DNA from 3 places in the Lysinibacillus sp. GW247-5R2A genome. Region 2 is predicted to be linked to each of the others. Evidence: riboswitches for the same ligand, from Rfam matches in the RefSeq annotation. Region 2 holds a riboswitch; each other region holds the start of a gene.
What was found. Region 2 has a riboswitch for S-adenosylmethionine ahead of AC07YC_RS05570 (Na+/H+ antiporter NhaC family protein). Riboswitches for the same ligand answer to the same signal wherever they lie in the genome.

Region 1 (8,251 bases), on a different contig from region 2:
ATGTATTTAATTCATTATCTACCATTTTAACAATTCTGTGTTCTTTGGTATACTCCTTTAGAATTATTAAATTAAAAATAATCCTTACATTTTTAGTTAAATATCATTAGAAATAAGCTTGTAATAGTATTTATCGGTGTACTTAAAGTAAGTTATATAGTTCGAGCAACTTTTGTCGAATTATATACAATTTATTTTATAGATAATTCGAATCGTATAGTTCAAAAGTTTGGTGTGAAAGGATGGAGGATATGACATATAAAATAGTCTTTTTTGATGTGGACGGTACTCTGATCAATTATGAGAATGGCGCTGTGGAAGAAAGTACAAGGCAGGCCATTCACCTACTACAGGATAAGGGGATTCATCTAGTGGCAGCGACAGGAAGGCCATTGTCCATGTGTGAAGAGCTGAAAAGTTTGGGAATTGAAACCTTCATTACAGCAAATGGAGCATATGTGAAGCACAAGGATGTTGTCATACATAAAATTCCGATTGATAAGGGCATTGTTCAAGATGTTCAAGCATTTGCACAGCAACAACAGCATCCCTTAACATTTTTTACAGAACAACTTACGATGAATGCTATTCAAAATCCATTAGCCTTAAGCGCGATGCAAGAGACATTGTCTTTAGATGATTTTCCCGTTAGAAATGACAGTATTATAGAAGAAGAGGTTTTTCTTATGTGTCTTTATGCAGATAAACAGGCTGAAAAAAGATTAGCTTGTCAATTATCGAATATATTACGGCAACGATGGCATCCTTATATTGTGAATGTCTTACAGCAGGATGTGTCCAAGTCGATAGCTGTAAAGGCTGTGCTAGATTATTTTGAAATTAATTCTAAGGATGCAATAGCTTTTGGAGATGGAGAGAATGATATAGATATGCTAGAGCAGGTTGGCCTAGGGGTTGCCATGGGAAATGGGAGCCAAGCTCTAAAAAATGTTGCAGATTATGTTACAAAGAAATCCATTGAAGGTGGCATAGATTTTGCTTTACGTCAGCTTCACATTATTTAACGACATATTTGCTTGAGCAATTTTTTAGGGATACGGTTATGACTGTATAGAAAAGGTGTTAGGTGGTTGGAAAATGGCGCAACATGTGCAATCTCTAATTGAACATTACGGGTATTTTGGCATCATTGTGATCCTAATTGGAGGCATTGTTGGGTTGCCACTTCCTGATGAAGTATTTTTAACTTATGTAGGCTATAGCGTTTATCGAGATAGTCTTGAACATATCCCAGCGTTAGTAAGCGCCCTGATTGGCGCCATGGGAGGTATTACTTTAAGCTACTATATAGGCCACCGATTTGGCTTACCGCTCTTGCAGAGATATGGGCCAAGGTTTCATATAACTGAGCAAAAAATTGATTTTACTAAAAAAATGTTTACGAAAGTAGGTCCTTTTTTATTAATAGTTGGCTATTTTATTCCAGGTGTACGCCATCTGACAGCCTATATTGCGGCTATTAATAATTATCCCTATAAGAAATTCGCATTCTTTGCTTATACAGGAGCATTTATTTGGACGTTCACATTTATAACATTAGGAAAAGTATTAGGGGAGAAGTGGCGATTCGTTGGTTACTATTTATCTCATTACAGTATTTATGTCATCCTACTGTTTGTCCTTGTCATGTTAATCGTTTATTATTTATTGAAAAAAAGAAACGTACAAAAGTAAAAGTCGGTAGGATTCGTACCGACTTTTTGTTATGGCAAAATGGCAAATGATCGAACAGGGAATCCAGATGCTTTTTCAGGCTTAGGTACAATATTAAAAATAATAGCCCCTTTTGGAGGAAGCTTATCCAAATTAGTCATAAGCTCAATTTGATAGGTGTCTTGATCAAGGACAAAATATTCTCCATCCAATTTGCCGCTTTGACGAAAATCAGTAGCAGAATCGGTATCAAAAGTTTCATGACCGATTGCACTAACTTTACGTTCCTTGAATAAAAATTGTAATGCCTCCAAGCCCCAGCCTGGAAGATGATGATGGCCATCCACATCTTTATTATTGAATGCTTCTTTATCGGGCCAACGCTTACTCCAATCTGTTCGCAGTGCCACAAAAGTACCTTCTTCTATTTGTCCATGTTGTGCCTCGAATTCTAGAATATCTTGGACACTGAGCGTAAAGTCATGATTACTAGTAGCCTCTTGTGATTTATCAATAACGATAAGCGGGAGAACGAGCTCCTTTAGCTCTAGTTCTTCTAGAAAACGAGTATCTCTTACAAAGTGAATCGGTGGGTCAATATGTGTTCCATATTGTCCGGGGAAAGTAAATTGCTGTGCGAAAAAACCGTCATCATGCGAGAATAATGTTTCAAATTTAGCATCCTCAAACATGAAAAAATGAGGTGAATGTGGGCCGAAGGTATGTGTCAAATCGACCCATTGTTTTGATTTTAGTAAGTGCAATGCTTGTAAAAGTTCATTAGACATTTAATTTCCTGCTTTCTAAAAGTAATGGTAAATAAAAAAGAGTCCTCTATAGAAGAGGACTCCCTGAATCATACGTGGGTAGTTCGTCTTCTCATCTTTCAGGCTTAGATTTTGCCAAAAGGAATTAGCACCATACTGATAGAGCTGGTTGCTGAGACTTCATCGGGCCGATCCCTCCGTCTCTCTTGATAAGAAATAGAATATAAGAATTTTCAGAAATCATAGTACAAATACTTTAGCATATATTTTTATAGTTTACAACTTTGATAGGATTACAGGGTTAAGATTTTTATTTACCAATTCAAAATTAACGTTACTCTACAGCAGTCACTATCCATAAGCTGTATTCTAAAATTATCTGGTGTATAGTTGGTTTCGAATTTTGTAGTGATGCCTGTGGATGTAATCAATTTTTCGACCTCTGTTTTATTTGAAAGTTGTGCAGCATTTTTTAAATCATGGGCAAATTGCTGAGAACTATCAATTTTATCCGTAAGTAATTGTGCTTGTTGCATAATCGCCTTTATCCGCGTAGCTGAGGATATTAATTTTTGTGTATCAATAGAGGGAAAGGGACTATTACTGGTCGGCATTGCTAAATGTTGAGAAAAGGGTCTAGCTACAAGGTGATGGGCCGTTGACGGTATTGGGTAATGGTAGGGGTGAACAAAATACGGATAAGGATTATAATACAATTCAATTCCTCCTATCCAAAAGCTGATATCTTATCTTATGTATCATGATCTTTTTAGGTGTTTGGATAAAGATGTTCCTGTACAGGAGTGTACAACATAATATGCTACACAAACAAAAAAAGGAAGCTATAGCAAGCTTCCTTTATTCTTTAGCCAAGAACATTTAAAACATCATCTATTTTTTTGCTATGTGATAGGATTCCATAATTCATCCACGTTAAAAAATCGACCTCATAAACACAGCTGCTTTTAACTGCACTTAGGTTTTTCCACATGGAAGATTTTAAAATAGTACGCTCTTCATGCTCATAAATGGAGTGCTGCTTGTCGAAGGTGATGAATAAATGATCCGCGTCTAATTGTAGCAGCTGATCGGATGTCAGATGAGCTTTACGCTGATTAAGCGGTATTTTCCATACTAATGGATGAGGCGTTAAGCCTAAGTCGCGGTATAGGATTGGCCCTGTATAACCGCATTCAGGGCCGGCATACAGCGTAATGCCAATCGCTGAAATACGAAGAAATGCCACACTTTGCCCGTATACGGATTTACCGAGAATTTGTCGAGCCTTCTGTACCTTATCCTCATATTCCGTGATAATACCTTGCATCATAGCAGTTTTTCCTGTTAAGTCAGCAATTTTAAAGAGAGTCGATTGCCAGTCCTCCCCAGGGTGGTCTAGGTGACAGATTGGGGCTAGCTTATTTAAATGAAGACAAGCTTCCCAACGTTCTATACCAGCATCTAACATAATTAAAGTTGGTTTATAGTGAAAGAGACGATCCACTTCTCCGTACTGAACATCGATATCGGGCACATCCTGTAAACCTAAATAGTCTTGTTTGCCCCACTTGGAATGACTGAATTGGGCAATGGGTGTAATCCCTAAAGCTACAAAAAAGTCCTCTAAGAACGGTGCGAATACACGTACATTATTGCTTTGACTTCGTCGGTATTGTCCTGGGGAAATACCTACATGCTCTTTAAAACGACGGTTGAAATAATATTCGTTATTAAAGCCAATGGACTGACTAATTTCAAATACACGATCATTAGTTGTCATTAATAATTGTTTGGCTTTTTCAATACGTATACTATTTAAATAATGAAGAGGAATCTGCCCCGTAATATCTTTAAAAATACGAGAGTAACTCCATCTTGGAACATCTGCCAGTTCTGCTAACTGTTCAACAGTCCAATCCCTACCAAAGTGTTTGTGCAAATATTGGATGGATTGCTCTACAGATTGACGATCATTTTGTAGTATAGGTTTTGGTTGGTTTTGTTCAAAAATAAATAGCATCAATTCTTGGAAACGAACATGCTGCTCAAAAATAGTGTGTTCATCCTTTGCTTGGCGACACAGGTAAATAGCTTCTAATAGTCTATTGCATTGAGAAAAGGGCAGGAGACGTAGTTCTCTAACACTTGTAAAGAGACTAGTAGGGGCATGGGATTCACTAAGATAAATCGTGTTAAATGTCAATTGGTACAAGCAGAGAGGCTCATCGGCAGTGTGAATTTCGACATGGCTATTAGGTGGGATAATCACACATTTTTCTTTCATAAGGTGGATAGTTTCATGATTTGTCTTAAGTGTTCCGTTACCACTAATAAGGATGAAAAGCGAATAGTATGTATGGCTATATGGCTGCATATCCGATGGCAGAATTGTATATGAAATAGTTTGTAAATGATATATTTGTGTTAAATTGACCATTGTCCATACACTCCTAAGTAAAGTTTAAATTTGGAAAACAACAGAAAGAAAGCCCCCTAAAGAGCTTTCTTTTGTAAATTATTTCACGAACCATTTCTCAAGATCATCATATTTTCGTAGGTTTGCAGTAATGGCACCAGACTGCCAATAAGTTCGATCAGCGATATAAACTTGTCCATTTTTTACAGCAGGAACTGTTTTCCAAAGTGTACTATCTAACCATTTTATCGCCTCTTGATTTTCCTCAGTTTCCCAAGTGCCATTTGAAGGGAAGAGTATAATATGATCAGCATCCAATTCTGGAATAGCTTCTTCAGACAAGACCTCGTGGAACTCTGTCATATCACGAGCTAATGGATGTGGAGTTAAACCAGCTTCCGTATAAATGTAGCCTGTGTAACGATTCTTCATTCCGAATAATGCCAATGTTTTATCGGCAACATTTAGACGAACAACGGCAACGGTTTCGTCACCAACTGATTCATCTAACTTAGCTTTTAAACTAGTAACACGTTCCTCATATTTATCAACGATTTCATTTGCTTTCTCAGGGATATTTAAAACATCAGCTATCGTTTTTACTATCTCTCGTGGATCTTGTAGTATTTCTTCTTTTAAGCGATAAGTAGGCGCAATCTTAGAATATTCTTCATACTTTGCCTTATCTGCGGCACCATCTACAATGATTAAATCCGGCTTAGCTTGAAGTAATGTTTCCATACTACCTGTAACGTCAAACTCAGGTACGTCTAAGCCTAAATAATCTTGTTTCCCCCAGGATGGGTGATACCATTGCACAACGGGTTTGACATCTAAGGCAGTTAAATAATCTTCCATATAGATGGCTGCTACTCGCTGTGGGTTTGTTGGAATTGTTACTTCACCAAACTCATCTTCTACAACTCGTGTATCTTCTTTTGCTGGATTCTCACTCTCGGACTTTGTTTGTGCTTCATTTGAACCACAGGCACTTAAAACGAACATCAGTACAAGGAAAAGTACAAATGTAAAATATCGGCTGGTACGCATAGCAATTCACTCCTATTAATTTACTAAAACAGATTGAATGTTATCTTAATTTAGAATGATAATCATTCTCGTTTGATTCAAATAAATTATAGGATACAACATAAAAACAAACAATACATATTTTCTACATCTTTTTTATACAAAATGAAGTTTAAAGCACTATTGTTTCTTTTTATCAAAAAGTAGCCATAAGAGTGTAACAACCGCTGCAAGCATCACCATAAAGAATCCATAAACAGGTGTGTGTGCTAATGATTGATGACGAATAATAAAGCCTCCAATATAGGAGCCTAAAAAGATGCCTACGTTAAAAGCAGAAATATTTAATGCTGAAGCCATCGAAATGGCAGATGGCACATATTTTTCGGACAGGAGAACTGCATATAATTGCAAACCTGGGACATTCATGAACATAAATAACCCCATAGTCAGTACCATGATTAGCCCTATAATCGGTGATTCAAGAGTGAAACCAATACCAAGTAACGCCAAGGCAAGTCCCACAAAAATAATAAAGATAGAGCGTAATGGATTTTGGTTAGCAAAATGGCCGCCTAGTGTATTACCAATAGCAACGCAAATACCATAGACAACTAAAATAATGATTACGGCATGTGGCGAGTAACCCATATATTGTTCTAAAATGGGCGAAACATAGGTGTAGACAACAAAAGCCCCACCATAGCCGATTGCAGTAATGAAAAGTATTAATAACATGCGGATATTGCCTAATACTTTGCCAATATCGTGTAAAGAAATCGGATTACCTTTAGATAATTGATGAGGTACTAACAAAGCATTACTTATTAAACCGATAATTCCTATCATGACAATAAAAATGAACGACATACGCCAGTCTGTTATTTGTCCGATAAATGTACCAAGTGGGACACCTGTTACAGTAGCTAATGTTAATCCCGTAAACATAAAGGCAATGGCACTTGCTCGTTTATTTGGTTCAACTACATCAGCGGCTATAACAGAAGCGATCGACATAAACACACCGTGTGCTAAGGCAGAAATAATGCGACCTATAATCAGTATGGAGAAAGTAGGTGCGATAGCTACAGTTAAATTGCCAATTATAAAAATGGTCATAACAAGCAATAATACTGTTTTTCGGCTAAGGCGAGATGTGAAGGCTGTTAATAATGGAGCCCCAATAGTAACGCCCAGTGCGTATATAGAAACAGTTAATCCGGCAGTGCTTAAAGATATACCGAAGTCATCCGTAATTAATGGTAAAAGCCCAACACTGATAAATTCAGTGGACCCTATACCAAATGCACTGATTGCAAGTGCTAATAAAGTTAATGTGGCATTTGGCTTCTTTGATTGTGACATACTAAACAATCTCCTTTGATTTTTTTTATCGAGTGTAGTACTATTCATACATACCAAAAAGGTACGTAGAGTACTTTTAGTTACTTTTGAATATTACAGGGGGTTTACGATGCAAAAAGTTTATAATATTGGTGTTGAAGCTACGCTAGAAGTTATTGGTGGTAAATGGAAACCGATTATTCTTTGTCATTTAAACCACCATGGTAAAATTCGTACAAATGAATTTCGACGATTGATTCCGGGGATTTCACAAAAAATGCTCACAAATCAATTGAGAGAATTGGAGCAGGCTGGATTAATTCATCGAAAAGTCTTCAATCAAGTACCACCAAAAGTTGAATATTCCTTAACGTCTTATGGACACGGAATGGAACCTATTTTGAACATGCTTTGCACTTGGGGCGAAAAGCATGTTGAATTATTACAGGATAAAGGTGAAGATGTATTGTTAAAACAGCGTGATGAAGATATCGCCATGCAGCAAACATCGTAATGAGGGGAGAAAGAGACTGTCATATTGAAGACAGTCTCTTTTCCTTTTTGTACAGCTTATAGAGCAAAGTCGAATTCATCTGGGTTTGGTCCCACACGTTGTTCAAGGTTCATCGCATCGATCATAGCCATTTCCTCATCTGTTAGCTGAAAGTTGAAAATATCAGCATTTTGCATCATACGTTCTCGACGCACAGATTTAGGAATAGTGATAATGCCATTTTGTACATCCCAGCGTAAAATAACTTGGGTATTTGATTTTCTATATTTTTCTGCTATTTTTGAAATTGTTGCATCTTCAAGAAGTCCACCTTGCATTAATGGTGCCCAAGCCTCAAGTTGAATTTCGTGCTTGACGCAGAATGAACGTAGCTCAGCTTGCTGTAAGCGTGGATGGAATTCTACCTGATTCACAACCGGCTTCACACGTGCAAATGATAGTAATTTTTCTAAATGCGCAACAGTAAAGTTACAAACACCAATTGCTTTGATCTTACCTTGATCATAT
Region 2 (8,251 bases):
TTTGAAGGAATTAGGTTTTTCATTAAAGGAAATTAAAGGACACTTAGAACACAGGGATATCGAAGACTTTTTGCATCTCTTAGAGGAACAGAAACGATTAACCGAAAAAAAAATTCAAGAACTGGAACGAATTAATCGCAGGTTCCAAGATCGAATTAAGGATATTAAAGTGGCACGAGAGATAAAGGCATTGGGAGTCCCATTCATAATGGAAAAACAAGAGCGAAGAATCGTGCGATTAATGGAAAAAATCAGTTCCGAGCCTCAACTGGAAGTTTCTCTGCGACAATTAGAAAATTTGTCGAATATGAATTCTTCTATATTTATTGGAGGCGTTGGCCTAACTGTAAGTAGTCACCATCTATTAAATAACCAGTTTCATGAATACAATTCGATATTTATTTTAGTCGAGGAGGAGGATAGTCAAAGTCCTTTATTGGCCACGCTTCCTGAAGGAAAATATGCCTGTATTTATTTTAACGGCAATCATAATCATTCTCACGTACATTATAAATCCTTACTGAATTTTATTAAAGATCAAGGTTTCCAAGTGATTGGAGATTCCATTGAAAGAACCATAATTGACCATTACATTTCAGGAAGTAAAGAAGATTATTTGACAGAAATACAAATACCAATAAAGTATTGACCCTCCCCTTACCGGAGGGTTTATTTTTTTACGTAAGGACAATTTTTTAAGGAGAATGAATTATGCTAGGAACGATATTTAATACAATGATGATTATAGTCGGAAGCATCATTGGAAGTATTTTTAAAAATGGGATAAAAGATGAATACCATCAAATCCTCATGCAGGCCATGGGATTAGCAGCGATGGGATTAGGAATAAATGCTCTAGTTCAACATTTACCTTCCAGTAAATATCCGGTACTTTTTATTGTCAGTCTAGCTATAGGCGGATTATTAGGTCAAAAACTTAATTTAGAATCAAAATTTAATGCTTTAGTGAATAAATACTCTAAGGGGAATTTAGCTGAAGGATTATCGACTGCGATTTTATTATTTTGTATTGGATCATTATCTATACTAGGTCCTATAGAGGCTGCATTAAAGCAAGATTATACATATCTGCTCACAAACGGCATATTGGATGGCATCACTTCGATTGTTTTAGCCACTACATTTGGTATTGGGATAGCTGTTGCAGGTATTGTATTATTTCTATGGCAAGGTTCCATTTATTTAATAGCTAGTTTAATGGAGAATTCCATCAATACTGATCTTCTAAATGAATTGACGATTATAGGAGGTATATTGATATTAGCATCCGGTTTAAGTATTTTAGGCATAAAAAAATGCAATACCTTAAATCTTCTACCCTCATTAATAATCCCTATTATTGTATTTTTATTTATACATTAAAGAACGATCAAAATCCTTATGAACAATCCAATTTATTATCTAATGATACGAACAAGTTAACTGCCCAAGCACAAAATAATTGCGTGCTTGGGCTTTCCCTTTTCTTAAGAAATCTTCATAAATATTCTCTCTAATTATTAATAATTTCCATTTACAATAATGAAGGTCGACATTACTGGGAATTCTCTCATCTGGCATATAGATTTGAAAATCATCATCAGAAAAAGGAGCATCACACCTTGGGAATTACTGAAATCATGAGCAACATCAAAATTTTGATGCTGCCCGTCATCATAATTATTGGCCTTGAATTTTTACTAATTGGACTTTATTTCTTTTATTATCAAAGACGACGATCCAATCACCAAAAACAAATTCCTGTAAAGAAGCTTCTGCTTGGCGCAATTTTTATCGGATATATTGTCTTTGTTTTGGAGCTAACAGTGATTGGTCGTGGCACTTCGCATTTCATGCAGTTGAACCTTCAGCCATTCAGTGGTTATATAGACGCGTGGAAAAAATACTCTTTACGCGATCTTCAGAATTGTCTATTTAATATTTTGATGTTTGTGCCATTAGGAATATTTTCACCTTTATTTATGGCTAAATGTAAAGAGTTTAAGTGGCTTCTTCTAGTAGTGGTAGGTGCAACAGCCTCCATCGAAACGTATCAGGCACTTTCAGGAGCGGGGATTTTCGAGCTTGATGATTTAATCAATAACTCACTTGGCGGTATTATTGGCTACCAATTATACAAACTTATCGCTTCTATTGCCCTTAGCAAAAAGGTAAAGGTGAAAACTCTGATTGGAAGCCTTGCCATACCTCTGTTGATGGGCTTAATTTTTATCGTTATGAACATTGTCTACGCCCAACAGGAATTTGGTCATCTAGCAATAAACGCTTATACAAAATCAAAAATGTCAGATGTTCACGTATCCACATCATTGGAATTAAGCGCAGCACCCATCGTTGCTCCTGTCTATAAAAAAATCATTCAAGAGGATGATGTACAAGACCTATTACAGCAGAAATTAGGATTATCAGAGATGAATGCATCTGATACCACGGACAATGACGAAACGCTAGTGGAAGATAAAAATGGGATCGCGTATACATTGATTACAAATCATTCAGAGGGACAATGGTGGTTAACCGAGAATAATTATACGCCGGAGCAAACTTCAGCTGTAGAGCAAGAAGAAAAGGCGAAGTCATTGATGGATGAACTTTCTATACTACCTCACGATGCAGAATTAACTGTACAGGAGAATGGTGAATTTGAATGGACCTTACCAGACCGTCCTAATGTAACTAAAGATTACTGGACTGGAGATGTCAGTCTTGGCCTGAAACCGGATGGTCACATTTATTCATTAACCTACAGTCTTCATGAAAATCAATTTATACGAGAGATAAACATACTGTCTCCTGCAGAAATATATGAACGAATAAAGGAAGGCGATTTCCCTCAAATAAAGTATAACGCACTCGTACAGGAGGAAGACCTAATTATAAAAAAAGGAGACCAAATTGAGATTGAATCGATTGAGCTTTCGTATATGTATGATACAAAAGGCTTCTATCAGCCTATATACAATGTTTCTGGCAAGTTCAACGACAACGATTGGTTTACTTTAATTCAGGCAAGAAAGTAATAGCTCGTTCCAAATACTTAAGCAAAGCCCAGGCTCCAATTAATTGAGCAGCTGGGCTCTTTTATGTTCGACTGTAAGGGGCTCCCCCATTTTGAATGAGCTATCCCCTATCCCCCTAAAAAAGTAGACCACTACTATTATTCTTCACCTAATACTATTAGCGTTTATTGTCTGGTTCTTATTGAAATTTATTAACTTTAAAATAAAGTAAAGCCGTTGATTTCCAGCTTTCCATGGGCGGGGTCGAGTTGCTCCCCGCCCTTCGTTCCAATCTGGAGTGGATATTAACTTCACCACCAAAAAATGCTCCCCTTAGATAAACAGATTTTATTTTTTAATCTGTCTACCTAATAGGGAGCATATCAAACTACTCGATAGCTTTTATCTACTGTCTGAATGTAAGGTTTAGGCTTTCTTTTTTTTCGGATACCCAATGAATATCGCTATCATACCACAAATACCAATAAGAATTGGGTAGAAAGAGTACGGCAAGATACTCACTGGCGAAATTTTGGCTACGCTTGCGGCTACAAGGAATTGGGCTCCGTATGGGAGAAGACCTTGGACTGTACAGGAAAAAATATCTAAAATACTTGCGGACTTTCTCGGCTCAATCTCATACTGGTCAGCAATATTTTTGGCAAGCGGTCCCGCAATTAGGATAGCAATTGTATTATTGGCCGTAGATAAATTAGTTAGACCCACAAGACCAGCTATACCAAATTCAGCACCCTTCTGCGATTTAATCCTGCTCGTTACAAGACGGAGTAAAAAGTCAATTCCCCCATTAAATTTAATAACCTCCACCATTCCAGCTATTAATATAGCCAGAAAGGCGATTTCATACATCCCTTCCATTCCTTCACCAATCTTTTGTATAAGGCTCATTATGTGATAGCTGCCATCTGCTAAGCCAACAGCACCGGCGAGAACAATCCCTAATGCAAGAACGAGGAAAACATTCATTCCAGATAACGCTAAAATAATAACTAAAACATAGGGAATAATTTTTATCCAATTATAGCTTAGATGCTCTACTTGGGCTGTCCCCCCGGATGTCATAAACCCTAAAATAATACTTGTAATAAAAGCTGCCGGCAATACAATCCAAAAATTGACCTTAAATTTATCCTTCATTTGCGCGCCTTGTGAACGAACGGCGGTAATAGTAGTATCTGAAATAAAAGATAAATTATCACCAAACATCGAACCGCCTACAACCGCTGCCATCACTAAAGCAATAGGTAGCTCCGTAAGATCGCTTATCCCAACCCCAATTGGCGCCAGCGCGACAATTGTCCCCACTGATGTACCCATAGATAGAGAGATGAAGCAGGCAATGATGAATAAGCCTACGACAAGCAGGTTTTGCGGTATAACCGATAAAGCAAAGTTAACAGTGGAATCTACAGCACCCATCCCCTTCGCTACCTCAGAAAATGCCCCTGCTAATAGAAAAATAATAACCATCAGCATGACATTTAAATTTCCGGCACCTTGGCAAAAAATATCAACCTTGCGGGAAAACGATTCTTTTCGATTCATGGCTAGAGCTACAGCACCCGAAATGCTGATGGCTACAATGACAGGAAAGGCATAAAAATCACCCATTATAATCCCTGAACCAATAAATAAAATCATAAAAATAACAAATGGGATTAGCGCCCATGGATTCTCTTTCTTCATTGTCTACCTCCAAAAATTAAAAATCGGCCATACTTTTTATTTTTTCACCATAAAAAAGACCTCATCTTGAAATAACAAGAAGAGGCCTTATAGTTAAAACGCTCCTCTTATCTATCAAGAACATTGCTTGCTGGATTTGGCACAGTAACTTAATAGTTCCGCTGCCGAGATTTCATCGGGCCAGTCCCTCCATCTCTCTTGATAAGAAGAAAAAATATTATATTTTTGACACAATATTAAAATACTAAAATAAAACATCCATAATTGCAACATGTTTTTAATTGTAAAAAATCCCTAGCGTTATTATTAAGTGTGAAATTCAACTTTTTATACGAATACGAAGCTTTGAATGGACACATAGACCGAAAATATAAATACCCCGACTAAAAACCAACCATATAATTTTCTCTCTCTCCGAAATTCATTAATTCCTAATGTTAACATAAATAAACCTAGAAAAAGGATCATTAAAAAGTTTAGCCGATAATCATGTGTCATAAATCCGTAAATGGAAAGCGTGATGCCTATTATTGATAAAATAATTTGTACTGTTTTTAACAAAACGATTCCCCCTTTTTGCTTGAACGAATACTTACAGTTATCTAAGCTTTTTTGAATAAACAAATTCTATGATGGGTGTGATGACAAATGTAAGCCCAACAACAAAAATCAAGGGATAATTTTTCATGTCATTTAAATTGGATACACCCTCTGACACAAGTAAAATTAAACAAGCTACGATCATTAAAACATAATAGCCAATCTTGGCACTGTGTGCTTCAATATGTTTATCTAGTTCATCTTTATCTTCTTTAATACCATTATGATTACCCGAATTCAGCCAATTGAACAAAAAGGATAAGGAAATAAAGCTAATTATTATAGAACCCCCATCAATTATTCCGAAACGAACCCATCTATACAGGGTAAAACTAACAAATGCACAAAAAAACACAATGACTATAAGACCGATTAATTTTTTTGATTGATTCATTCTCTTTTTATCCTCCATAGTGACCTCTAAAAATATCACGATTTCAATATTGATAGATACAACTTTCAAAATCCAATAATACCCATACAAACAATCATCTGTCAAATTCAGTTCACTCAGAAAATCCACCACTATACATCAACCGATTGGTGTTTGGCTAGTAGTTTCTGCACCGACTGCAATCGGTTGGTTCGCAGCGGTTGGTGGAAGTATAGTAGGTATAACTATTGGACATTCAGCAACTGAAGGCATACTTCTCTTCTTCTTTGGATGTATTATCGCTTCAATCTTTTCGGGGGCTAATCCTTTCATATTTAAGTAGCATCGGTGGTAAAATAATGGGGAAAAGGCTTATGCAAATAGTTTCATTTATTTCAGGATATCTCTTTTTGTACTTTACTGTTTATGTATTCTTGAATGGTTTTGAAAAGCTATTATAGGGGTGACAACCATGGTTAGAAGAAGATAGCTAGCCTCCTAGGTCACCAAGCGTATGTAGGAGGCTATCTTAATCTATAGGAGATGTTTACACGATGAAGCAAAATAAATATGATGATATGCAATTCTTTTCTGCTTACGAAAAAATGCCCCGTTCTGTTCAAGGGCTGGACGCTGCTGGAGAGTGGCATGTATTAAAAACACTTTTACCTGATTTGAAACATAAACATGTGCTTGATTTAGGATGTGGTTTTGGGTGGCATTGTCGATATGCGCGCGCACAACAGGCAAAATCAGTGATTGGTGTAGATATATCTGAAAAAATGCTGGAAAAAGCTGAGGAAAAAACGGATGATCCTTTTATTTCCTATTTGAAAATACCGATTGAGGACATTCAGTTTTCCGCTTCTCAATTTGATGTTGTATTAAGTTCCCTAGCTATTCACTATTTACAAAACTTTGAAGCACTATGCAAAAAGGTTTATACCTATTTAAAACCTGGCGGATCGTTCGTTTTTTCAGTGGAGCACCCTATTTTCACATCCCGTCATGAACAGGATTGGTACAATGATGAACAAGGAAACCGACTGCATTGGCCAGTGGACCATTATCAAACAGAAGGCATGCGCGAAACAACCTTCCTTACTGAAAATGTCATTAAATATCACCGTACATTATCCACTTATATGAATGATCTAATACAGGTTGGATTTACAATACGTGCTGTGAAGGAACCTATGCCATCTGAGGAAATGCTACAAACTATTCCAGGTATGCAAGATGAACTACGAAGACCTATGTTTTTAATGATGGTGGCAGAGAAAAAATAAGCGTTTATCTGCGTGATTATATGTGTCCCATTAGCACATTTCTCTGCTTTATATTTTGGGGCAGCATCGCTACAGTTGCATGATGCCTGCCAAATACTGAATAGTGGTAATAGAGGGCTAGATTGTCTCATAAAGTAATTCTCTGAAAATCTCAGATAAAACAAAAAACCAGATGCTCCTCATAGAAGAGCGCCTGGTTTTATTGTGAAAGTGAATCTTACTAATTTACTTAGTTTTGATTCGTATTAATACTACGCTAAGTTGAGGCGTGGAACAAGTTAAAATATTTTCCATTCAATTTTTGGTAGGAATTTATGTTTTTTCGGGCAGGAGTTACTCATGTCCTATAATTTTGCAAGCAGGAAACTAACAAAAAAAAGACTAGATACCTACATAAATTATGTAAGCTCTAGCCTTTTAAGTGAAAGTGAATCTTACTAATTTAATATTGCTTAGCTTTAGATTCATTTATGAATACGAATAAACAGCTAAAAGGTTTCATTATTTGTCGTATTTTTTCGTAAAAAATAGGATTACCCGCACAAAAAGACCAGGAAGTCACGAAATAAGTGAATCCTGGTCCTTTTGTGAAAAGTGAATGTTACTAGCTTGCTTTAGTTTTTTGTATTCTACTAATGAGGTAGACGGTTGATGTTGCAATAAGTTACATAAAATTTAAAAATATTTTAATCGATTACTTGAATGGCAAAATCAAATACACCCTCTGCCCCATCAGCAGTAATGATGGAAATGCTATACACCCCTTCTGACATTGTATAGCTACCCTTTTCCAGTAACGTTGAATATTCTGCTCCTGCATTTACGGTTTTTTGAGCCCATAGTTTAGCATCTGCATTATAAATTTTTAAGCTAAATGGTTGTGTCCCCTTATTCTTTATATCATAGTGAATATCAAATTCTTGTGGAGAATGATTGCTGTAAAAAGAGTTATGAAATTCACCATTTGCAGTAGTAGCATTCACATAATTCAGTGGAAGTTTATGATGCATATCCATTTCCTCAGTGCTTGTCCTTGCCAATACTCTTTCCTGTAGTTGGGAATCTTTTCGTTTACTTGCATCAAATTTATCCGATGACTTTGTAGAGATGTTGTCGCTACCAATTAGGGCCAATTCAAACATCAGTACAAGTAAAATGAGTAATTTCCATATTTTCAGAGCGCCCACCTCCACTTACAAGTAATACCTAATTAGATATTATTTTACCATTTAACTAATCACCATTCAAATTGCTATCCACAG
Region 3 (8,251 bases), on a different contig from region 2:
GGTTCACCAGTCATATGCATTAAGCCACTTAGACCTTGTGCCATAATATCATAGCCACCTTTTTGGCTATAAGGACCCGTTTGTCCATAGCCAGAAATAGAGCAGTAAATGAGTCCAGGGTTAAGGGCTTTTAAAGTATCATAATCAATCCCTAGCTTTTTCGTAACACCTGGTCGATAGTTTTCCACAAGCACATCAACAGATTGGATAAGCTCTTTGAATAAAGCCAAGCCCTCTGGCGTTTTTAAATTTAGACATACACCTTTTTTATTGCGATTAACCATCATATACATATGACTTTCTTCATGAACGAACGGACCCATTGCTCGGGTGTCGTCTCCGTTTGGATATTTCTCGATTTTAATAACTTCTGCGCCCATATCTGCTAAGACCATTGTGCAATAAGGACCCGCTAATACTTGTGATAAATCAACAACTTTTAATCCCTCTAATGCCTGTTTCATCTAACCTCAGTCCCATCATTTTTGACTAATGTAATCGTACGTAACCCTTTGATGGAGGTTGTGCCTGCTAATGCAATGGAAACCTTTAATTCATCATAAATATTTGTCATCACTTTTTCGGCACCTTGTTGTCCTTCAAGGGCTAGGCCATAGACGAAGGGACGCCCAATTGCTACCGCATCAGCTCCTAAAGCAAGTGCTTTTAAGGCATCCATCCCGCGATATACACCACTATCTAAAATTATAGGGATTTGTCCATTGACAGCACTCACGATGGCGGGGAGGGCATCAAGTGAACTAATAACACCATCTAATTGTCGGCCGCCATGGTTCGATACGATAATCCCGTCAATCCCATTTTCAAGGGCTAGCTTTGCATCTTCAGGATGTAAAATTCCCTTTAATAATATAGGAAGATTTGTACGTCGTTTTAATTCACGAACATGCTCCCAATTGAGTGTAGGGTGGAAAACATTTTGCAGGACGCCTTGTACATACGATTCAAATGAATCATTAGGCAAAGAAGCCATAAAGACAGGATCATTTATGTAATTTCCTTTTGCGTAGCCTAGCTTTAATGGTGAAAATTGATTGCGTACATCTTCTTCTCGCCATCCAAGCATTACTGTATCGACTGTTAAGACAATTGCTTCAAAGCCTGCTGACTCTGCTCGTGCGGCCATACTCAATGCAATTTCTTCATTTGTAGACCAATACAATTGGAACCATTTTGTTGCTGAAGGGGCAGCTTCGGCAACATCTTCGAGGGCATAGGTGGAGACTGTGCTTTGAATATATGGCATATTTAATTGCTGGGCAGCGCGTACAGCGGCAAGTTCACCTTCCTCGTGAACCATTCCGTTCATGCCGACAGGGGCAAAGAGCAATGGCGTTGGGTAAGTTTTCCCGAACAAATTAATAGATGTATGAACGTTTGAAACATCATTTAAGAAGCGGGGAACAATGGAGTATTTTTCAAAAGCTGAACGATTATTACGTAATGTTTGTTCACCGCCAGCACCTGAGCGAATGTAGCCGAATGGACCAGCTGGAATTTTTTCCGCTACTGCTTTTTCTAAATCGGCAAAGCAAATGGGGAAGGGGGCTTGGGCAGTGATATTTTTTAAGAGTAGGTCACCATCATTTGTATTAGTCATCGTTACTACCTCACTTATTTATTGAAAATAGGCTTTCTTTTATTTAAAAAAGCTTGAATACCTTCGTTATAGTCATCAGAACTAAATGAATCGAGAATTAATTGAGCCAGTTCATCACTCTCTTCATTTTCTCCATCCACAATAGCTTGAATTATTTTTTTACTACCTGCATTGGCAATAGATGATTTACTTAAAAGATGCTCAGCAAATTGCATAGTGGCATTTTCAATTTCCTGCGGCTCATGAAGGGCAGTAATCAAACCGATGCTTTTGCCTTCCTCTGCTGTAAAAATGTTTGCTGTGTATAAAATCTCTTTAGCCTTCGCGACACCAACAATATTAATAAGACGTTTAGTGCTTTCAAGATTATAGACAATCCCAATGTTCGCAGCGGTAATGCCAAGCTTACTCTTTGGTGTCGCCAATCTAAAGTCACAAGCATTGGCTAACTCTAAGCCGCCGCCAATTGCTAAGCCCTGAATCATGGCAATCGTAGGATGTGGGAATTTATAGAGGTCATCAATGGCCTTTAAAGCTAGATCATTATAGGCCTTAGCATTATCCGCAGCATAACGAATATCTAAAAATTCACTAATATCAGCACCCGAGGAAAAGGCGACTTCATTGACACCGCGCACAATTAATAGCTTGATAGACGTATTTGTACGTAGCTGTTCTAGCTCGTCTATAATTGCTTGGAACATTGCTCTCGATAAAGAATTTCGTTTGTCAGGACGGTTTAACACTAGCGTTGCGATATAGCCGTTTTTCTCTACATAAATCTCAGTTGACATGGATATCCTCCTCCTAGTCTTTCTTCAATTTGGCTGAAATGCGGTTACCTATGGATTGTATGCTTTGTACAAGGATGATTAAAATAAACACCGTTGCATACATGACATCTACCTCATAGCGTAAATGACCATAACGGTAAGCTAGGTCGCCTAATCCGCCAGCACCAACCATTCCTGCCATTGCTGTTGCGCCAATCAATCCAATTGTAGCGATCGTTAAGCCTAAAATAATGGATGGGCGTGCTTCGCGTAATAATACATGCCAGATGATATGGCGACGTTTAATACCCATAGCGGTGTAGGCTTCGACAACGCCCGAATCAACTTCTAAAAGCGCTGACTCCATCAGTCGTGCAATATAAGGAGCGGTATAAACTACAAGCGGAACAATAACGCCTTTCACGCCAATCGTTGTACCGACGATAACCTTTGTAAAAGGTAAAATGAAGAATAGTAAGATGATGAATGGGACTGAACGGATAATATTGATAACTAAATTAAAAAATTGATAGAAAAATTTATTTTCAAAGGATTGACCAGGTCGTGTTAAAACAATTAAAAGTCCTAAAGGTATACCGATTAGAATCGAAAAGAATAATGAAATTCCGACCATTTGAAATGTTTCGATAATTGCTTTGCCAATAACCTCTGACCATTCATTAAAGAAATTATTCATGGATCTCTCCTCCTAACTCTTCCACAGTAACGCCATTCTCTGCAAAATAGGTTAACGCCTTTTGAACAATGTTGGGCTCTCCGTTTAAATGCACCACAATATTACCAACAATGCCGTTTTTTAATTCAATAATATTGGCTGTTAAAATGTTTGGTTGTACATCATATACTTTGCTGACTTCAGCCAATAACGGCTTACCAGTACTTTCTCCAAGAAATGTTAAACGAATGACGCTACCTGAAACATTTAACTGCTCAATAAGAGAAGGAGTTAAGTTACGTTGTGAAATGGTACTTAAGAACTTTCTGGTAGTAGGGTGTTGTGGTTTTGCAAAGAGCTCAATAGCCGTACCAAATTCAACTACTTTCCCTGCCTCTAGCACAGATACCTCATCACAAATTTTCTGAATGACATTCATTTCATGTGTAATCAGTAGGATTGTAATTCCTAATTCACGATTAATTTTTAACAATAGTTCAAGAATGGCCTCTGTAGTCTCAGGATCAAGCGCACTTGTTGCTTCATCACTAAGTAAAATTTCCGGCTCTTGCGCTAGAGCGCGTGCAATAGCGACACGTTGCTTTTGTCCACCTGAAAGCTGATTAGGGTAGCTATCTAGCTTTTCTGTTAAACCTACAATTTCCGCATATTTAGCCACACGATTTTTGACTTCTGTTTCGTTATAACCAAGTAGCTTTAAGGGAACTGCAATATTGTTATAAACTGTCGCTGTCTTTAAGAGATTAAAATGTTGAAAAATCATACCAATCTTTTGTCGTGTTTGACGTAAGTCATGAAGTGAAAGGGTAGTAATATCCACATTGTCAATTAAGACTTTGCCTGCTGAAGGACGCTCTAGTAAATTAACACAACGAATCAGCGTGCTTTTACCGGCACCACTATACCCAATTACACCATGAATTTGCCCTTTTTTTACATGAAGATTGATTCCATCCACTGCCTTAATACTGCCTTTTTTTGTCTTATATTCTTTTGAAATATTTTGTAATTGAATCATCAGATTGATTGCTCCTTTCTTAACTTCTAAAAAGCAAGAATCTGCGCGGTTTCCATAGTGGAAATTGGGCAGATTCTTTAGCTTATCGCACGTATTACCAGCTAGGGATTACAGAACCTTTGAATTCCTCTTCAATGAATTGACGCACTTCATCAGATTGATAAGCCTCAATGAACTTTTTAATCGTTGGGTCGTTTTCATTTTCTGCACGAACGACAATGTAGTTCACATATGGAGAGTCAGTAGATTCTAAAAGAATAGAGTCCTCTTGCGGGTTAATGCCAGCTTCCAGCGCAAAGTTAGTATTTATAGCAGCTACATCTACTTCACCAAGCTGCTTAGGAATTTGTGCAGCTTCTAATTCTATGAATTTTAAATTCTTTTTGTTTTCTTCCACGTCACGAACAGATGCTGTTAAGTCCGCTCCATCTTTTAATTTAATATAGCCTGCCTCTTGTAAAACAAAGAGAGCACGCGCTCCATTTGTTGGGTCATTCGGTAAGCCAAATGTTGCACCTTCAGGAACATCATCCAATGATTTATATTTTTCAGAGTATATACCCATTGGATTTAAAATTGTTTTGCCAACCGGTACTAAATCTGTATCGTGATCTTTATTAAATGTATCGAGGAAAGGTTTATGCTGATAGCTGTTTGCATCAAGATCTCCTTCTGCTAAGGATGTATTTGGTAAAACATAATCAGAAAATGATTTTAGTTCTACTTCTAGACCTTTTTCCTTTGCAACTTTAGCAGCTATCTCTGCAATTTGCTCATGAGGTCCTGAAGTGACACCCACAACAATTTTATTTTCATCGATAGCTTCGCCTTTTCCTTTGCTATCTTCTTTAGAGCCACAGCCCGCTAGTGCTGCGACTAATGTAAGACTTGCTAAACCTACTAAAAATTTATTTTTCTTCTTCATGAAAACTACCTCCAAAAATTGTTTTATCGGTTTTTGAAAATAAAAAAAACTCTCTTACAAATTAAGAGAGGCTCATGAAAAAAAGTCCTCTCTTATCTATCAAACGAATTTCGTTTGCAGGATTTAGCACCTTCCTTCATAAAAAGGAGGTTGCCGAGCTTCATAGGGCCAGTCCCTCAGCTACTCTTGATAAGAGATTCATATTATATTTTTGTATTTCCGATAGAACTAATATAATTTATAGGGTATAGTAAGTCAATAAATATTTTTAAAATTTTTTATATTGTTATAATATTTTGTTGCGAAGGAGGGAGAAGATTGTCCGTTAGAGTTAAGTATGGCATAGGTTCATTTGGTAAGGTGATTAGTGCTCGTCTTCTCATGGGAACAGACATCATTGAAGGAATTGAGGCACTTTGTGAAGAGAATAAAATTGAATCAGCAACCATTATTAGTTGTATTGGTAGTTTTCAAAAAAGTAGCTTTGTTTATTTAGTACCTGATGAAACTTCCCACATTAAAGTTCGATTTAGTGATGTGGTTGAGAAAGAGGGGCCACTCGAGTTTATCCAAGGTTCAGGAGTTGTTTGTAAGCGTGATGCACAATATGAAACGCATTTCCATGGTTCCATGAGCGATCAATGGGGAGTGGTTTCTGGCGGTCATTTTATAAAGGGCGGAAATATCGTCATAACAGCAGATGTAGTACTGGCAGAAGTTCAAGGCATTCAGCATATCCGTCAGTTGGATGATGAAACAGGTCATGTACAATTTTATCCATTAGAACATGGGTTAGATCTTCCAAGGAAAATTGAAAAATAGTAAGTCCTCTAGCTACTGAAAGCTACAGGACTCCATTTTGTTCCATGTTAGAATAATTTTAATTGCTCAATTCTATGCATGGCTTCTCGTAACCGTTCCTCGCTTACAAGCAAGCCAATACGCACATAGCCTTCCCCATATTGGCCAAAGCCATTTCCTGCGGCTACCGCAATATCAGCTTTGTCAAGCAAAATATCGGCAAATTGTTCGCTAGTAAAACCTAATGGGACAGGGAGCCAGGCAAAGAAGGAGCCCCTTGGTGCCGTTACTTGCCAGCCAATTCTATGAGCTTCTTCGATTAGAACATTTCGACGACGCTCATAGGTAGCTCTTAGCTCATCTGCACATTCCTGTGAAGATGTCAGTGCAACAGCTGCTGCTTGCTGAATAGCAGGAAATTGACTACAAAACAAATGATCTTGAATAAGATTAATCGCGGCAATCAAATCAGCATTACCAACAGCAAAGCCTATACGCCAACCTGCCATATTATAAGTCTTTGATAATGTGTACATTTCGATTCCAACTTCTTTTGCACCGTTGGCCTGTAAGAAACTAATAGGTTTATTGCCATCAAATCCAATCGCACCATAAGCAAAATCATGTGATACGATGATATTATGCTCCTTAGCAAAACGAATGGTTTCTTCAAAAAATTCAAGTGTAGCTGTACCACCCGTTGGATTATTTGGGTAATTTAAGTAAAGTAACTTGGCTTTTTCTATAACTTCTTTAGGTAGGGCATCATAATCAGGTAAGAAATTATTCTCAGCAAAAAGTGGCATTACTTCAAAATTAACATCACCTAATACAACACCAGATAAGTAGTCTGGATAGCCCGGGTCTGGTAATAGCATTGTATCGCCTGGATTTAACACAGCCAAAGGTAGCTCAACAAGACCAATCTTTGTGCCACCAAGAATGGCTACTTCAGTGTGAGGATCAATCTCCACATCATATTCCCGTTTATAAAAGTCGGCAGCCGCTTGACGTAATTCAGCGATACCACGAAAAGGCGAATACTTGTGGTTTTGAGGATTTTCAGCTGCTTCCTGCAATGCTTGAATGATATGAGTAGGCGTAGGTTGGTCGGGATTTCCTTGCCCGAGATTAATTACATCACGACCTTCTTCCAAGGCATTGTTTACTTTTTGGACAAGCGCCGCAAAAAATTGAGTGGGTAATTGCTGTAGTTTTTTAGAGAATTCCATGCATGATCACCTTTTTCAGAATATAATAATTATTATTGAAGAATATGAAGCAAATAGTAGTACTTTTTTTGTTAATTGTCTAGAGGAGGAATGAATATGAAAATCGGTTGTATTCAGTTAAACGTTGGCTTCGGCAAAGTAGAAGAAAATTTTACACGGGCAGAGGACAAGATTCGTGAAGCTGCAAAACTAGGGGCGGAAATTATTGTGTTACCGGAAATGTGGAATACCGGCTACGCACTAGAAAAGCTAGCAGAATTGGCGGACGTTAACGGTGAGCGTACAAAGGCATTTTTAGCTAACTTAGCGAAGGAACTTAGTGTACATATTGTCGGTGGCTCCGTTTCGATAAAAAAGGATGACAAGTTTTACAATACGATGTATACATTTGATAACAATGGATTACTTGTTGGGGAATATAGCAAGGCGCATCTTTTCCGTTTAATGGACGAGCATCTTTACTTAGAAGCTGGAGATGATATGAATCGATTCGCGCTAGGACACATTGAGGCGGCTGGTGTCATTTGTTATGATATTCGTTTCCCTGAATGGTTACGTGCGCATGCCCTGCAAGGAGCGAAGGTGCTTTTTGTTCCAGCTCAATGGCCGAAGCCTAGAATTGATCATTGGAAAACATTGCTGCAGGCGCGAGCGATTGAAAACCAATGCTTTGTGATAGCAGTTAACCGTATTTCGAGAAAAGTAGAAAACTTTAATGGGCAATCGATGATTATTCAGCCGTGGGGTGAAGTACTTTGGGTTGGTGCTGAAGACGAGGAAGTAGCAGTAATTGATGTGGATTTCTCCATAGTTGATGAAGTACGTGGAAGAATTCCTGTATACGATGATCGTCGACCAGGACTTTATCAAGATGTTGTGGTGAAAGGATAATGAGATGGCACGTTAAAGGGGAGAGGCCTCTTGAACGTGCCTATTTTTAACTCTTGTCATCAATTAAGGAGTTTGCAAGAAGCATAAATTCCAGTGTAATGCGATTATGACCCTTCATGAAATTTTCCCCGAGTAAACTTTCAAGCTTTTTTAAACGGTGATATAGTGTTTGACGAACGATAAACAGTTGGTTAGCCGTTTGCTGCTTGGAGCCGTTTGATTGTAAATAGACTTGTAATGTTTCAAGAAGCTTGCTGTTATATTTTTCATCATACTCAATAACTGGCTGTAAA

Region 1: it holds a riboswitch for S-adenosylmethionine, as region 2 does, so the genes downstream of both, AC07YC_RS13960 (cyclase family protein) here and AC07YC_RS05570 (Na+/H+ antiporter NhaC family protein) in region 2, are expected to answer to the same signal.
Region 3: it holds a riboswitch for S-adenosylmethionine, as region 2 does, so the genes downstream of both, AC07YC_RS18660 (MetQ/NlpA family ABC transporter substrate-binding protein) here and AC07YC_RS05570 (Na+/H+ antiporter NhaC family protein) in region 2, are expected to answer to the same signal.

The regions. Positions count from the first base shown of each region.
Region 1 covers NZ_JBWKZL010000008.1:176,939-185,189, reverse strand. Annotated here, with positions in the region: gene AC07YC_RS13970 (Cof-type HAD-IIB family hydrolase) at 252-1,025, shown strand; gene AC07YC_RS13965 (DedA family protein) at 1,099-1,695, shown strand; gene AC07YC_RS13960 (cyclase family protein) at 1,725-2,462, opposite strand; SAM riboswitch class I at 2,551-2,657, opposite strand; gene AC07YC_RS13955 (YuzC family spore coat inner layer protein) at 2,756-3,157, opposite strand; gene AC07YC_RS13950 (helix-turn-helix domain-containing protein) at 3,307-4,878, opposite strand; gene AC07YC_RS13945 (ABC transporter substrate-binding protein) at 4,957-5,907, opposite strand; gene AC07YC_RS13940 (MFS transporter) at 6,067-7,251, opposite strand; gene AC07YC_RS13935 (winged helix-turn-helix transcriptional regulator) at 7,361-7,744, shown strand; gene AC07YC_RS13930 (aldo/keto reductase) at 7,801-8,251, opposite strand, start outside.
Region 2 covers NZ_JBWKZL010000002.1:366,501-374,751, forward strand. Annotated here, with positions in the region: gene AC07YC_RS05555 (MerR family transcriptional regulator) at 1-649, shown strand, start outside; gene AC07YC_RS05560 (DUF554 domain-containing protein) at 712-1,383, shown strand; gene AC07YC_RS05565 (VanZ family protein) at 1,641-3,041, shown strand; gene AC07YC_RS05570 (Na+/H+ antiporter NhaC family protein) at 3,447-4,727, opposite strand; SAM riboswitch class I at 4,832-4,935, opposite strand; gene AC07YC_RS05575 (DUF3953 domain-containing protein) at 5,055-5,288, opposite strand; gene AC07YC_RS05580 (DUF2178 domain-containing protein) at 5,326-5,721, opposite strand; gene AC07YC_RS05585 (class I SAM-dependent methyltransferase) at 6,255-6,989, shown strand; gene AC07YC_RS05590 (hypothetical protein) at 7,676-8,182, opposite strand.
Region 3 covers NZ_JBWKZL010000013.1:6,087-14,337, forward strand. Annotated here, with positions in the region: gene AC07YC_RS18635 (CaiB/BaiF CoA transferase family protein) at 1-464, opposite strand, end outside; gene AC07YC_RS18640 (alpha-hydroxy acid oxidase) at 461-1,621, opposite strand; gene AC07YC_RS18645 (enoyl-CoA hydratase/isomerase family protein) at 1,636-2,415, opposite strand; gene AC07YC_RS18650 (methionine ABC transporter permease) at 2,429-3,091, opposite strand; gene AC07YC_RS18655 (methionine ABC transporter ATP-binding protein) at 3,084-4,109, opposite strand; gene AC07YC_RS18660 (MetQ/NlpA family ABC transporter substrate-binding protein) at 4,204-5,034, opposite strand; SAM riboswitch class I at 5,124-5,230, opposite strand; gene AC07YC_RS18665 (PPC domain-containing DNA-binding protein) at 5,353-5,856, shown strand; gene AC07YC_RS18670 (pyridoxal phosphate-dependent aminotransferase) at 5,904-7,067, opposite strand; gene AC07YC_RS18675 (carbon-nitrogen family hydrolase) at 7,164-7,958, shown strand; gene AC07YC_RS18680 (PucR family transcriptional regulator) at 8,005-8,251, opposite strand, start outside.